4 regions of the Streptomyces sp. ME19-01-6 genome follow, and region 1 is predicted to be linked to each of the others. Evidence: riboswitches for the same ligand, from Rfam matches in the RefSeq annotation. Region 1 holds a riboswitch; each other region holds the start of a gene.
The links. Region 1 has a riboswitch for cobalamin ahead of PV419_RS31950 (ABC transporter substrate-binding protein). Riboswitches for the same ligand answer to the same signal wherever they lie in the genome.
Positions count from the first base shown of each region.

Region 1 (3,408 bases):
ATGCGCCGGGCGGTGGCGCGGCGGCCGACCTCGGACAGCGGGCGGCCGTCCAGGGTGACGACTCCGGCGGTGGGGGCGAGGACGCCCGCGAGCAGTCTGAGCAGTGTCGACTTGCCCGAGCCGTTGGGGCCGAGCAGGCCGACCGTCTCGCCGGGGCCGAGGGTGAGCGTCAGGCCGTCGACGATGACCTTGTCGGCGGCGCGGCGGCCCACCCGGTCCGCGCGCAGGCCGGTCATGCCGTGCTCCGGCCGTGGTAGAGCACGGCGACGAACGCCGGTACGCCGATGAGGGACGTCACCACGCCCACCGGGACCTCCTGGGGGTCGAGGGCGGTGCGGGCGAGGGTGTCCACCCACACCAGGAAGACGGCTCCGGTCAGCGCCGTGACGGGCAGGAGGCGGGCGTGACCGGCGCCGGTGAGGGCGCGCGTGGCGTGCGGGAGGACCAGGCCGACGAAGCCGATCGCGCCGGCACAGCTGACCAGGACGGCGGTGAGCAGCGCGGTCGCCGAGAGCAGGACCAGGCGGGTACGGGCGACACGGACGCCGAGTCCGGCCGCGGCCTCGTCGCCGAAGGCGAACGCGTCCAGGGTGCGGGAGTATCCGAGGCAGACGGCGAGGACCGCGGCCAGTACGGCGGTGCACAGCAGCACCTGTCCCCAGTCGGCGCCGGAGAGCGAGCCGAGCAGCCAGAACAGCACGCCCCGGGTGGTCTCGGCGTCGGCGGAGGTCAGGACAGTGAACGAGGTCAGCGCGGAGAACAGTTGCATGACGGCCACCCCGGAGAGCACGACCCGGTCCGTGCTGCCGCCGAGGGTGTGGCTGAGCAGGAGCACCAGGGTGAAGGAGAGCAGCGCGCCGAGGAAGGCGCCCGCGGACAGGGACACCACTCCTCCGCCCACCCCGAGCACGACCACGGCGACGGCACCCGTGGACGCGCCGGAGGAGACTCCGAGCACGAACGGATCGGCCAGCGGATTCCGCAGCAGCGACTGCATCACCGCTCCGCACACGGCGAGCCCGGCCCCGCACACGGCGGCCAGCAGGGTGCGCGGCATCCGCAGGCTCCACACGATGCCGTCCCGCAAGGGCGCCAGCCCGCTCTCGCCCAGGCCGAGATGGGCGGCGACACAGGCCCACACATCGCCGGTGGAGATGTCGGCCGGTCCGATCGTCACGGCGACGGCGACCGACATGAGCAGCGCGGCCAGCCCGCCGCCGGTCAGCAGCAGCGTGCGGACGCTCATGGGGCGAGCCCGACGTCGCGCAGCCCCGCGGCGACCTTCTCGATCCCTTCGACCGTGCGGATGGACGGGTTCATCGCCTGCCCGCTGAGCAGGACGTACCGCTTCTTCTTCACGGCGGTCAGGTTGCGGGTGGCCGGGTTGGTCTCCAGGAAGCGGATCTTGGCCTGGGCGGTCTCCGCGGTCTGCTGCTTCCGGGTCAGGTCGCCGAGGACGATGACGTCGGGGTCGCGGTCGGCGACGGTCTCCCAGCTGATCTGGGGCCACTCGTCGTGGGTGTCGGCGAAGGCGTTCTTCGCGCCGACGGCGCGGGTGATGGCACCGGGCGCGCCGCAGCAGCCGGCGAGGTAGGGCGACTGGGAGTTGGCGAACCAGTACATGAGGGAGACGCCGGAGGCGTCCAGCCCGGCAGTGGCCTTGCGCACCCGCTCCTTCAGCTCGGCGACAAGCTTCTCGCCCCGCGCGTCGACGCCGAACGCCCGGGCCAGGTCGCGTATCTCGCCGTAGACGCTGTCGAGGGTGAGCGGTGTGGAGCGCGATCCGTCGCCGCCGCTGTCGTTGTCCTTGCCCGCCGAGCAGTCGGAGGGCGAGACGTACGTGGGCACGCCCAGCTTCTCGAACTGCTCACGGGTGGCGACGCCACCCTTGCCGAGGGTGGAGACGAACGAGGCGGTGACGAAGTCGGGTTCGGCGTCCAGCACCTTCTCGAAGGAGGGCGCGTTGTCCGCCAGCCGCGGCACGGACGCGTTCGCCTTCTCCAGGCCCTTCAGCACCGGGTCCGTCCATGTCGCCGTACCGGCCATGCGGTCGGCGAGGCCGAGGGAGAGCAGGATCTCCGTGGTGCCCTGGTTGAGGGAGACGGCCCGCTTCGGGGCCGACTTCAGGGTGACCTTGTGGCCGCAGTCGTCGAGGGTGAGCGGGTAGCCCGAACCGGCGGACTTCCCCACGTCGTCCTCGGCGCCGCTTCTCGAGCCGGCGCACGCGGTGAGCAGCAAGGCGGGGGCGAGCAGAAGAGCCGCGGGGCGGAGAGCGGTACGGAGCACGGGCATGCCTCGGTGGTCGGGGCTCGTACGCGGAGCCTGGCCTACGGACGTCCTCCCCGCGGGGGCGCGGAGGTGCCAGCAGGTCTTCGGACTCGGGTTCGTCCGGACGGGGCGCCTTCCCGGTGCGGTCCCGCGCCCGCCCTTCGGCCGGCCCGTTCCCCTCCCAGTGGCATGGTGTGCCCCGCCCGTCCCCCTCACCGCTGCGCGTCAGTTCCGGATTCGCACCGGATTCCCTGGCCTCGGATGTGGCTCGACTGGCCCCCAGAGGCTATCAAGGTTCCCTGGAGCATCCGGCCGTCGCCGCCCGCACGGTCCGCGGTGAGCTGACCGCGTCCCATCACACAGGCAGAGGAGCGACCGCGTGACCAGCCGCGTCACTTTCATCTCGCCCGCGATGAACCCATCGCTGCGCCGGGCCCGGTTCGACGACGGCACGACCCCTCTCGACGACAGCGGCGCGGCACGGGCCCGCGCCGCGGCCGGGACGCTGCCTTCGGCCGCTCGCGTCGTCACCTCCCCCAGCCTGCGCTGCCAGGAGACCGCCGCGGCTCTGGGACTCGGCGGGGCCGAGCCTCGTACGGAGCTGGCCGGCCTGGACGCGGGCCGCTGGCAGGGACGCACTCTCGACGAGGTCGGTGCCGTCGAGCCGGAGGCGGTGGGCCGGTGGCTGGCCGACCCGGCGGCCGCGCCCCACGGCGGGGAGTCGGTGCGGGACATGTGCCTGCGGGTCGGGCGGTGGCTGGAGGCCGCGTCGCGGACGGACGGCCGCACACTCGCCGTGGTGGAGCCGGAAGTGGTGCGGGCCGTGGTGGTGCATGTGCTGGGCGCGCCCGCGGCGGCCTTCTGGCGGGCCGACGTTCCGCCGCTGACGGCGACCGGGATCAGCGGACGGCCCGGGCGCTGGAACCTCACGCTGGGACAGCCGCTGCATCCGCGGTCGGGCGGCAACGGACGCTGAGAGGAGAACGCGAGAGGGCGCCCGGAGGGTCCGGGGCCCTCTCGCGTGGTCGAGCCACCGTCAGCTGGGGGCGGCCACCGCCGAGGCCGGGGCCGCTGCGGCGGGCTTGGGATTCAGCAGGCGTTCGGCGAGCTCGCCGAAGACGAGTCCGAAGCCTCCCCACA
Region 1 covers NZ_JARAXF010000018.1:10,411-13,818, forward strand. The annotation lists gene PV419_RS31940 (ABC transporter ATP-binding protein) at 1-236, opposite strand, end outside; gene PV419_RS31945 (FecCD family ABC transporter permease) at 233-1,246, opposite strand; gene PV419_RS31950 (ABC transporter substrate-binding protein) at 1,243-2,292, opposite strand; cobalamin riboswitch at 2,346-2,560, opposite strand; gene PV419_RS31955 (histidine phosphatase family protein) at 2,648-3,244, shown strand; gene PV419_RS31960 (CbtA family protein) at 3,305-3,408, opposite strand, start outside.

Region 2 (3,408 bases), on a different contig from region 1:
ACTCCGTGACGGTCCCGAGCAGCGCGTCCTGCCGCCCATCGTGGTAGCCACGCGCGCTCAGCTCGCCCACCGGCTTGCCCAGCAGCACCACTTGGCTGCTGCGGTCGCTGCCCGGCTTGAGCAGGACGGGGTTCATCAGCGCGCTCGGCTCGACGCGCGCGGCGGCGGCCTGCATGGCCTGGGCGCGGCCGATCTCCGCCCCGTCGCGGGTGACGAAGGAGTTGAGCGACATGTTCTGCGCCTTGAAGGGCGCGACGCTGACGCCCTTGCGGCTGAGCCAGCGGCAGATCCCGGCCGTGACGACGCTCTTGCCCGCGTCCGAGGTCGTACCCGCGACGAGCAGCCCGCCGCCCGGCACACGCTTGGCGCCTCCGCCGTGTATTCCGCTCATCCGTAGTCCCTCCCAGCGGCCGCGGGCCGCGCCGTCGCCGGGCCGCCCGGCCGACCCGCGCCGAGTGTCTCGTATGAGCGTGTCTTGGCGCGCTGCGCGGGCTGGACTGAGGAGCCGCGCAGCGACGGAGGAGCGAGCAGTGACGAGGGAAGCCCGTGCGTTGGAGCGCGGCGGGACTGAGCGGGAGGGAGGGGCATGGACCGTGCCCAACGGGCGAGCGCGCCATGTGGGGCGCGCTGGGCGCGTACGGGCGCCTCGCCGGGCCGCGTGGCCGTACGGGCCGGCCGCAGCGCCCCCGCGGCCAGCCGGGCCGTGACGGATACGCCGAGCGCCAGGGCGCCGACGCGCCGCGACAGCCGTACCGCGCGCTCGATGTCGGCCGCCTCGACCGGCCGCCCGCCGGGGTTGAGCACCGGCCGGTGCTCGACGCGGCCCCCGTACGCGAGGGTGCCGCCCAGCCGAACGCCGAGCGCGCCCGCGAACGCGGCCTCCACGGGGCCCGCGTTGGGGCTCGGATGGCGGTGGCCGTCGCGCCGCCAGGCGCGCCGCGCGCCGCGCGGATCGGGCCCGGCCAGGACGGTCAGCGCCGCGGTGAGCCGTGCGCCGGGCCAGCCGGCCAGGTCGTCCAGCCGGGCCGAGGCCCACCCGAACCGCCGGTAGCGCGGCGACTTGTGGCCCACCATCGCGTCCAGGGTGTTGACGGCCCGGAAGCCGACCAGGCCCGGCACCCCGCCGACGGCCCCCCACACCAGTGCGCCCACGACGGCGTCGGAGGTGTTCTCGGCGACCGACTCGACGACCGCGCGCGCGATCTGCGCCTCGTCCAGCGCCTGCGGGTCGCGTCCGCACAGGTGCGGCAGCCGCCGCCTGGCGGCGTCGAGGTCCCCGGCGGCCAGCGCGCCGCCGATGGCCCGCGCCTCCCGGCCCAGCGTCGTCCCGCCGAGCACGGCCCAGGTGGCGGCGGCGGTCAGCATGGTCTGCGCGGCGGGGGAGGGGTGCCTCGGTACGGGGCGTTCCAAGCGTTCCAGGGCGGGGCTTCCCGGGGCAGGGCGTCCCACCGCGGGCCCTCCCAAAGCCCGTACCGCGCGCACCGACAAGACGGCGCCCGCGGCCGCGCCACCCGCGCACAGCGCGGTGTAAAGAGCCCCGGATCCGCGGTGGTCGCGCCACAGCAGCCGCTCGACGGCCAGGGCGGCGCGCCCGAACGCGGCCACAGGGTGGCCGCGGCGCGGATCGCCCATGGCGAGGTCGCCGAGAAAGCCGAGAGCGGCGCCGCACGCGTACGAGGCGTGATCGGCACGCATCATCAGTTCGCCGTCTTGCCTCGGGGCGTCGGGAGGTGGCGGAGGGGCCGCGGGTAGGTCGGCGGCATGGCGGTGCCGGGCATGGCGGTATGTCCTCACTCAGGGTCCGCGCCCTGGCTCGACGTGACCGGCGGTGAGAGTCTCCTGGCTCCCGGATCCGCGTTTCTCCCGGTCTTCCAGCCTCCGTGTGGACGGCCGTGACTCGTACAGGCGATGGGAGAGCGCTCCCCGGTGACAGTGGCGGGACCGCGCCGGATTCTCACCGGCTTCCTCTCCTGCCGCCGTTTGGCTCCGGAAGTCCACCACGGGCCGCGAATGGCCGTCAACTCGCGAATGCCCCACCCCGCACGAGTGTGCCGAGGAGCACATGGCACGGCCGCCGGGCGGTCCGCGCTGGTCGGCGCGTTCCGGCCCGGCGGCCGTGGATGGGGCGAGCGGGGTCAGATCACGATCAGACTGATGCCGTACGCCACCGCCGCCGCGCACAGCGCGAAGCAGGCGTACGCGCCGGCGCGCGCGGGGCCGAAGGCCGCGCCCGCCGAGGCCGAGGAGGCGGAGGTGGTGTCCGGGCCCGCCTCCGCCTGTTGCGGCTTGCGGGAGGTGCCGACGATGCCGAGGGTGAAGACGCCCACGAAGCCGACGGTCACCAGGAGGCTGATGCCGAAGACCTGGCCGAGAGCCGCCCAGTCGATGCTCATCGCGTTACTTCCTTAGCTGGTGCTGCCGGCGGCCGCGGAGGCGCCTGCCGGGGTGGCGGAGGAGACGGAGGAGGAGACGGAAGCGGCAGCGGCGGGGGCCACCGGCCCGGCGGGAGGCGGGGCCACGGACTGGAGGGCGGCCGTGACGACGCCCATCGGCTCGGCCGGTGCCACCGCGGCCTCGTTGGTGTCATTGACGTTGGTGTGGTCGACGGGCTTGCGGCGCGAGGCCGCCCAGATCCCGGCGCAGGCGGCCACCGCGAGCACGGCGACCGCCGTGACGCCCCACTCGCCCTGGTCCGCCAGCAGCGCCGCGCCGCCCGCGACGAGGCCCGCGGCGGGCAGGGTGAGCACCCAGGCGAGGACCATGCGGCCCGCGGTGGACCAGCGCACCACACCGCCCTTGCGGCCGATCCCCGCGCCCATCACGGAACCGGAGCAGACCTGGGTGGTGGAGAGCGCGAAGCCGATGTGGGAGGAGGCGAGGATGACGGTCGCGGCGCCGGTCTGGGCGGCGAAGCCCTGCGGCGGCTGGATGTCGGTGATGCCCTTGCCCATGGTGCGGATGATGCGCCAGCCGCCCAGGTACGTACCGAGGGCGATGGCCAGGCCCGCGGAGACGATGACCCACAGCGGCGGGTCGGAGTCGGGCGCGATCGCACCGCCGGTGATCAGCGCCAGGGTGATGACACCCATGGTCTTCTGGGCGTCGTTGGTGCCGTGGGCGAGGGAGACCAGCGCGGCCGAGGCGATCTGCCCGGCGCGGTAGCCCTTCGCGGTGTCCTGGGCGTCGCGGCCGCGGGCCAGCCGGTAGGTGAGCCGGGTCGCGACCAGGGCGGCGACCCCGGCCACGATCGGCGCGGCCACGGCCGGGATCAGGACCTTCATGATGATCTTGTCGCTGTTGACCCCGTCCATGCCGACGGAGACCAGTGTGGCGCCGATGAGGCCGCCGAAGAGGGCGTGTGAGGAGCTGGAGGGCAGTCCGGCGAGCCAGGTCAGAAGGTTCCAGAGG
Region 2 covers NZ_JARAXF010000028.1:79,166-82,573, reverse strand. The annotation lists gene PV419_RS40100 (cobyric acid synthase) at 1-391, opposite strand, end outside; partial or broken gene PV419_RS40095 (cobalamin biosynthesis protein) at 664-1,695, opposite strand; cobalamin riboswitch at 1,833-1,969, opposite strand; gene PV419_RS40090 (hypothetical protein) at 2,136-2,393, opposite strand; gene PV419_RS40085 (inorganic phosphate transporter) at 2,406-3,408, opposite strand, start outside.
Region 2: linked by a shared signal. The riboswitch ahead of PV419_RS40095 (cobalamin biosynthesis protein) and the one ahead of PV419_RS31950 (ABC transporter substrate-binding protein) in region 1 are both predicted to bind cobalamin.

Region 3 (3,408 bases), on a different contig from region 1:
CTGATCGCCGACCCGTACACCGATCCCGAGACCGCCCGCTCGGACGGCGTCGAGCCGGTCGAACTGGACGAACTCCTCGCCCGCAGCTCCGTGGTGAGCCTGCACGCCCGGCTCACCCCCGAGACCAAGGGGCTCATCAACGCCGCCCGGATCGCCCGGATGCGGCCCGGCGCGGTCCTGGTGAACACCGCGCGCGGCGGACTGCTGGACTACGCCCCGCTGCCCGAGGCGCTGCGCACCGGCCGTCTCGGCGCCCTCGCCCTCGACGTGTACGACCTCGAACCGCCGCCCGCCGACTGGCCGCTGCACTCCGCGCCCAATGTCGTCACCACCCCGCACCTCGCCGGCGCCACCCGGCAGACCGCCCACCGCGCGGCCGCCATCACCGCCGCCGAGGTCGGCCGCTACGCGCGCGGCGAGAAGCTCGCGCACCCCGCGAACTAGCCCGCCCATCCGGCACGCCCCGTAACCCCGCAGTCGACGCCCCCAGGGAGGGCCCACGTCATGAGCATCGTCCTCGGAGTCGACGTCGGCACCTCCGTCACCAAGGCCGTCGCCTTCGGCCGGGACGGCAGGTCCCTGGCCGCCGCGAGCCGCCCCAGCCGGCTCAACCGCCTGCCCGGAGGGCGGGTTGAGCAGGACCTGGAGGACGTGCTGCGCACGGTCGGCGAGGTGGTCCGCGAGGTGTCCGCCGCCCTGGCCGCGAAAGGCCGGGCGGCCCCGGTCGCGCTCGCGCTCACCGGGCAGGGCGACGGGCTGTGGCTGCGTGACGCGGCGGGCCGGGCCGTGCGCCCGCCGATCTCGTGGATGGACGGGCGGGCGAACGACACCGTGACCCGCTGGGGCGAGGACGGCACCATCCGCGAGCTCTACCGGCTCACCGGCTCCGGGGTGTTCCCCGGCTGCCATGCGCCGCTGCTGCGCTGGCTGGCCGACCACGAGCCGGAGGCGCTGGCGCGCGCGGAGGTCGCGGGCTACTGCGTGGACGCGGTGGCGCAGCGGCTCACCGGCGTCATCGGCGTGGACGCCTCGGACGCGTCCATGCCCTTCCTGGACGTGACCACGCGCGCGTATGTCCCAGAGGCCCTGGAAGCATGTGGAATCGCCGAATACGCCCGGCTGTTGCCGTCGCCCGCCGCGCCCGACACCGTACGGCGGCTGGACAAAGCGGGCGCCGAGCTGCTCGGGCTGGCGGTCGGACTGCCCGTCACGGCGGGCCCGTACGACCTTCCGGCCTGCGCGATCGGCAGCGGGGTCGAGGAGGTCGGCGACGGCCTGCTGATCGTCGGCACCACGCTGGCCAGCCAGGTCCTCACCGACAGCGCGCGGATCGACCCGGCGGCCGACCCGGCGGGCATGTGGCTGTGCGTGCCCGACCGGGACCGCTGGCTGCGCGGCATGCCCGCCATGGTGGGCACGGCGGCCCTGGAGTGGGTCCTGGAGTTCGCCGGGGCCACCACCGCCGACCTGGACGCGCTGCTCGCCCAAAGCCCGCCGGGGGCGCGCGGGGTGACCGCGCTGCCCTTCCTGTCCGACGCGGGCGAGCGGGCCCCGTTCGTGGAGCCCGCCGCGCGGGGCCGGCTGGACGGGCTGACCCTGGCGGCGACCCGCGCGGACGCCGTACGGGCCGTCTGTGAGGCCGTGGCGTACGCCGCCCGCCACTGCCTGGAGGCCGCGGGGCTGACCGCGAGCCTCGCGGCGTGCGGGGGCGGCACCCGGTCCGCCGCCTGGGCCCAGCTGTTCGCGGACGCCCTCGGGCGACCGGTGCGCATCCCCGACGAGCCCGAGGTGGGGGCGCGCGGCGCGGTCGCGGTCGCCTGGCGGGCGCTGGGCGACCCGGTGGACGCGACACAATGGCGAGCCGATTCGCGTACTGTCGTACCGGACGCGGACCGCGCCGAGGCATACGAGCGCGGCTACGCGGACTACCGGGCCAGGCTGGCCCGTACCCTCGCGGAGTGGCGGGCAACGGCGCCCGTTTAACGGCGGCCCACGGCAGCCCGGCACCGCGCCGGACCCGCGCCTGGCGCGCGCCCGGCCGCCCGCACCGGACCCGTGCCAGGCCTGTCCAAGGCCCGCGTCAGGTCAGTGCCAAGTGCGCGCCAAGACCGCGTCAAGTCCGGCACTGAATAGCACATTCGTACGAAACACTCCACCTCGCGACACAACATGTGGGGGCGCGTGCGCTCGCCACCACAAGATGTATGCTCATGCTCGCTGTCGCCGCAGGGGAATCCGGTGGGAATCCGGAACTGTCCCGCAACGGTGTACGCGTGCGCTTTTGCGTACCCGCGAGTCCGAGGACCTGCCGACAGCCGTCTCATACGTCCGGGCCCCGCGGGTTGGGCCGGTGGACGCTGCGCGGTATGCCGTTCGCGGTTTCGGCATGCCCGTACGCGCCCATCGCGCACCACCGTGAGGCCCCAAGCCGAGCGAGGGAGAGCACTTTCGTGACCATCGCGCCAGCCGATCCGGTTTCAGAGGCAGCGGCTACTCAGGCAGCGAACGACGCGCCCGGGACCGTCCTTCTGCGGACCCTGACGGAGCTCACCGCCGACCTGCCCGCCACCGACCCCGGCAAGGTCGCGGCCGCCGCCCTGCGCGGCCGCCATCCCGGCTCGGACGAGGCGGAGTTGCGCACCCTCGCGACCGAGGCGGCGGCCGGGCTGATCGCCGAGGAGCCGGAGTACTCGAAGCTCGCCGCTCGGCTGCTGACCCTCGCCATCGCGGAGGAGGCGGCCGGGCAGGGCGCGGTCTCCTTCTCGGCCTCGGTGGCCGTGGGACACCGCGAGGGCCTGATCGCGGACGGCACGGCCGAGTTCGTGACCGCCCACGCCGCCCGCCTGGACGCGCTGGTCGAGCGGGCGCTGGCCGACGGCGCCGACGGCCGCTTCGGCTACTTCGGGCTGCGCACGCTGCACAGCCGCTATCTGCTCCGCCACCCGATCACCCGCCAGGTGATCGAAACGCCGCAGCACTTCCTGCTGCGGGTGGCCTGCGGGCTGGCCGAGGACCACTCACGGCAGGCGCTGGACGATGTCGCCGAGCTCTACCGGCTCACCAGCACGCTGTCCTACCTGCCCAGCTCCCCCACCCTGTTCAACTCCGGCACCCGGCACCCGCAGATGTCGTCCTGCTATCTGCTGGACTCGCCGCTGGACGAGCTGGACTCGATCTACAACCGCTACCACCAGGTCGCGCGGCTCTCCAAGCACGCGGGCGGCATCGGGCTCTCCTACTCGCGCATCCGCGCCCGCGGTTCGCTGATCCGCGGCACCAACGGGCACTCCAACGGCATCGTGCCGTTCCTGCGCACCCTCGACGCCTCGGTCGCCGCCGTCAACCAGGGTGGCCGGCGCAAGGGCGCGGCCTGTGTGTACCTGGAGACCTGGCACGCGGACATCGAGG
Region 3 covers NZ_JARAXF010000003.1:356,552-359,959, forward strand. The annotation lists gene PV419_RS08235 (2-hydroxyacid dehydrogenase) at 1-444, shown strand, start outside; gene PV419_RS08240 (FGGY-family carbohydrate kinase) at 505-1,983, shown strand; cobalamin riboswitch at 2,198-2,328, shown strand; gene PV419_RS08245 (ribonucleoside-diphosphate reductase subunit alpha) at 2,451-3,408, shown strand, end outside.
Region 3: linked by a shared signal. The riboswitch ahead of PV419_RS08245 (ribonucleoside-diphosphate reductase subunit alpha) and the one ahead of PV419_RS31950 (ABC transporter substrate-binding protein) in region 1 are both predicted to bind cobalamin.

Region 4 (3,408 bases), on a different contig from region 1:
TGCCGGGCGCGCAGAATGGCCAGGACGAGGTTGACCCGTTCGGGGCCGGCCGGGGCGGTGCCGAGGACATGCAGGCCGTCGCGGATCTGGGCGTCCTTGACCTCGCACAGCCAACCGTCGACATGCAGCAGGAAGTCGTCGAAGCCGTCGTCGTCCGGCCGATCCTCCAGGCCGAGGTCGTGGTCGAGCCTGGCGGCCTGGATGAGGGTCCAGATCTGGGCCCGGATGGCGGGGAGTTTCGCCGGGTCCATCGCGGAGATGGCGGCGTACTCGTCCAGCAGCTGCTCCAGGCGCGCGATGTCGCCGTAGGAGTCGGCGCGGGCCATGGGCGGCACGAGGTGGTCGACGAGGGTGGCGTGGGCGCGGCGCTTGGCCTGCGTGCCCTCCCCCGGGTCGTTGACCAGGAACGGGTAGATCAGCGGCAGGTCGCCCAGCGCGGCGTCGGGGCCGCAGGCGGCGGACAGGCCCGCGTTCTTGCCGGGCAGCCACTCCAGATTGCCGTGCTTGCCCAGGTGCACCATGGCGTCGGCGCCGAAGCCGCCGTCGGCTTGGGAGGTGGCGATCCAGCGGTAGGCGGCCAGGTAGTGGTGGGAGGGCGGCAGATCGGGGTCGTGGTAGATGGCGATCGGGTTCTCGCCGAAGCCGCGCGGCGGCTGGATGACGACCAGGAGATTGCCCCGGCGCAGCGCAGCCACCACGATCTCGCCCTCGGGGTCGCGGCTGGTGTCGACGAACATCTCGCCCGGCGGCGGCCCCCAGTGCTCCTCCACCGCCTCGCGCAGCTCCTGCGGCAGCCGGGCATACCAGCGGCGGTAGTCGGCGGCAGGGACCCGGACCGGGTTGCGGGCCAGCTGCTCCTCGGTGAGCCAGTCCTGGTCGTGGCCGCCCGCCTCGATGAGGGCGCGGATCAGCTCGTCGCCGTCGCCGGAGGCGAGGCCGGGCAGCGACTCGGGCCCCTCCTCGGGGCCGACGTCGAAGCCGTCCGCGCGCAGCCGGCGCAGCAGGGCGACGGCGCTGGCGGGCGTGTCCAGGCCCACGGCGTTGCCGATACGGGAGTGCTTGGTGGGGTAGGCGGACAGGACGAGCGCGAGACGCTTGTCGGCCGCCGGTATGTGGCGCAGCCGGGCGTGTCGTACCGCGATTCCCGCGACACGCGCGGCGCGCTCGGGGTCGGCTACATAGACGGGCAGGCCGTCCTCGTCGGTCTCCTTGAAGGAGAACGGCACGGTGATCAACCGCCCGTCGAACTCCGGGACGGCGACCTGGGTCGCCGCGTCCAGAGGCGAGAGGCCCTCGTCGTTCTCCTCCCACGCGGCGCGCGAGCCGGTCAGGCACAGCGCCTGCAGCACCGGGACGTCCAGCGCAGCCAGCGCGCCCGCGTCCCACGCCTCGTCGTCCCCGCCGGCCGAGGCCTCGGCGGGCCGGGTGCCGCCCGCGGCCAGCACGGTGGTGACCACCGCGTCGGCCTCGGCGAGGGCCTCCAGCAGCTCGGCCTCGGGCGCGCGCAGCGAGGCGACGTACAGCGGCAGCGGACGGCCTCCGGCGTCCTCGACGGCCCGGCAGAGCGCCTCGACGAAGGCGGTGTTGCCGCTCATATGGTGCGCGCGGTAGTAGAGCACGGCGATCCGCGGGCCGGTGACGTCCTCGCGCGCGGCGCGCTCCAGCGCGCCCCACGAGGGCGCGGGAGCGGGCGGCTCGAAGCCGTGTCCGGTCAGCAGGACGGTGTCGGACAGGAAGCGGGCCAGTTGGCCGAGGTTGCCGGGCCCGCCGTGCGCGAGGTAGGCGTGAGCCTCGGCGGCGATCCCGACCGGGACCGTGGAGGCCTCCATGAGCTGGGCGTCCGGGGCCTGTTCGCCGGTCAGCACGACGACCGGGCGGTCCTGGGCGAGCAGCGTGTCGAGCCCTTCCTGCCAGGCGCGCACCCCGCCGAGCAGCCGTACGACGACGAGTTCGACGCCGTCGAGGAGCGCGGGGAGGTCGTCCAGCGGGAGCCGGGCCGGGTTGGCGAGCCGGTAGGGCACCGGGGTCTGTGCCGCGCGGGCACTGAGCAAATCGGTGTCGGACGTCGACAGCAGCAGGATCATGCGACGGCAGGCCTTCCTCGGGGTCCGCGCCCCGGGCGGGTTGAAGACGGCGGGAGTTCCTGGCTCGCGCGGCCGCCGCATAACCGGCTGCCGCGCTCACAGTGGCGGGACCGCGCCGGATTTCCACCGGCTTCCTACCCTTTTTGCCGTCTTGTGTGGTGGCGGGCCGGGACCGACCCGCCGGTGAGCATAGTAGGCGTTCCTGACCTGCCGCGGGGCGGTGAGCCGGAGGCAATCGTCGGTATGCTCGCCGCCATGTCCCTCCCCCCGACAACCGCCCCACCAGGGGATGAAACCCCCGTGCGCGGGCGCGCCGACGCCTGCCCGGGCGCGCTGCGCCTGCACCCGGCGGACGACGGCGCACTGGCCCGGGTGCGGCTGCCGGCCGGGCTTCTGACGGCATGTCAGGCGCTGGTGCTGGCGCTCGCTGCCGAGGAGTTGGGGGACGGCCGACTGGACCTCACCTCCCGGGGCAATCTGCAGCTGCGCGGCCTCGCCCCGGGGTGCGGGGCCGGGCTCGCGGCCCGGCTGCGGACGGCCGGGCTCCTCCCGTCGGACCGGCACGACCGGGTGCGTAACATCGTGGCGTCCCCGCTGTCCGGACTGGACGGGGCGGGGCACACGGATGTCTCGGCGTGGGCGCGGGAACTGGACGCCCTGCTGTGCGACGACGGACCCGCGTCTTCCGGATTCGCCGAACTCGCAAGTCTCTCGGGCCGGTTCCTGTTCGCACTCGACGACGGGCGGGGCGATGTGGCGGCGCTGGGCGCGGATGTGACATTGATCGCAGAGCCGGACGGCGGGGCGCTGCTGCGGCTCGGCTCCGTCGGCGGTCACGGACTGGGGTACCCGGCGTCCACCGCGCCGGACGCCGGGGGCTCCTCCGAGGCGACGGGCCGTCCTGACGCATCGGGCGTCGCGGCGCGCCGGAACGGGCGGGCGGTGGGCGACGACACGCCGGGCCGGGCTCGGCCGCTGGATCCTGGGCCCGGTGGCGACTCCGCGGTCGCCGGGCTCCGGATGCGCGCCGCGGACGCGCCGCGCGCGGCGGCGCTGGCCGCAGTGGCATTTCTCGACGCCGTGCGCGCGAGTGGTACCCGCGCCTGGCGCGTTCGCGAGCTGTCGGCGCGACACGCCGTGACGGACGGCCGGTTGGCCGGGCGACTCGCCGAGGCGGGGATCCAGGCCACTCCGCTCGGCCCTGAGTCCCTCCGCGCCGAGGGACAGACATCGCCGGTGGACGCGGCACCCGCGCGCGAGGAAGCAGCGCAGGCCCTCGTGGACCATGCCGTCTCCGGCGCGCCCGCGGTCGGGCTCGTCGCCG
Region 4 covers NZ_JARAXF010000007.1:251,332-254,739, forward strand. The annotation lists gene cobN (cobaltochelatase subunit CobN) at 1-2,084, opposite strand, end outside; cobalamin riboswitch at 2,115-2,276, opposite strand; gene PV419_RS19455 (nitrite reductase) at 2,328-3,408, shown strand, end outside.
Region 4: linked by a shared signal. The riboswitch ahead of cobN (cobaltochelatase subunit CobN) and the one ahead of PV419_RS31950 (ABC transporter substrate-binding protein) in region 1 are both predicted to bind cobalamin.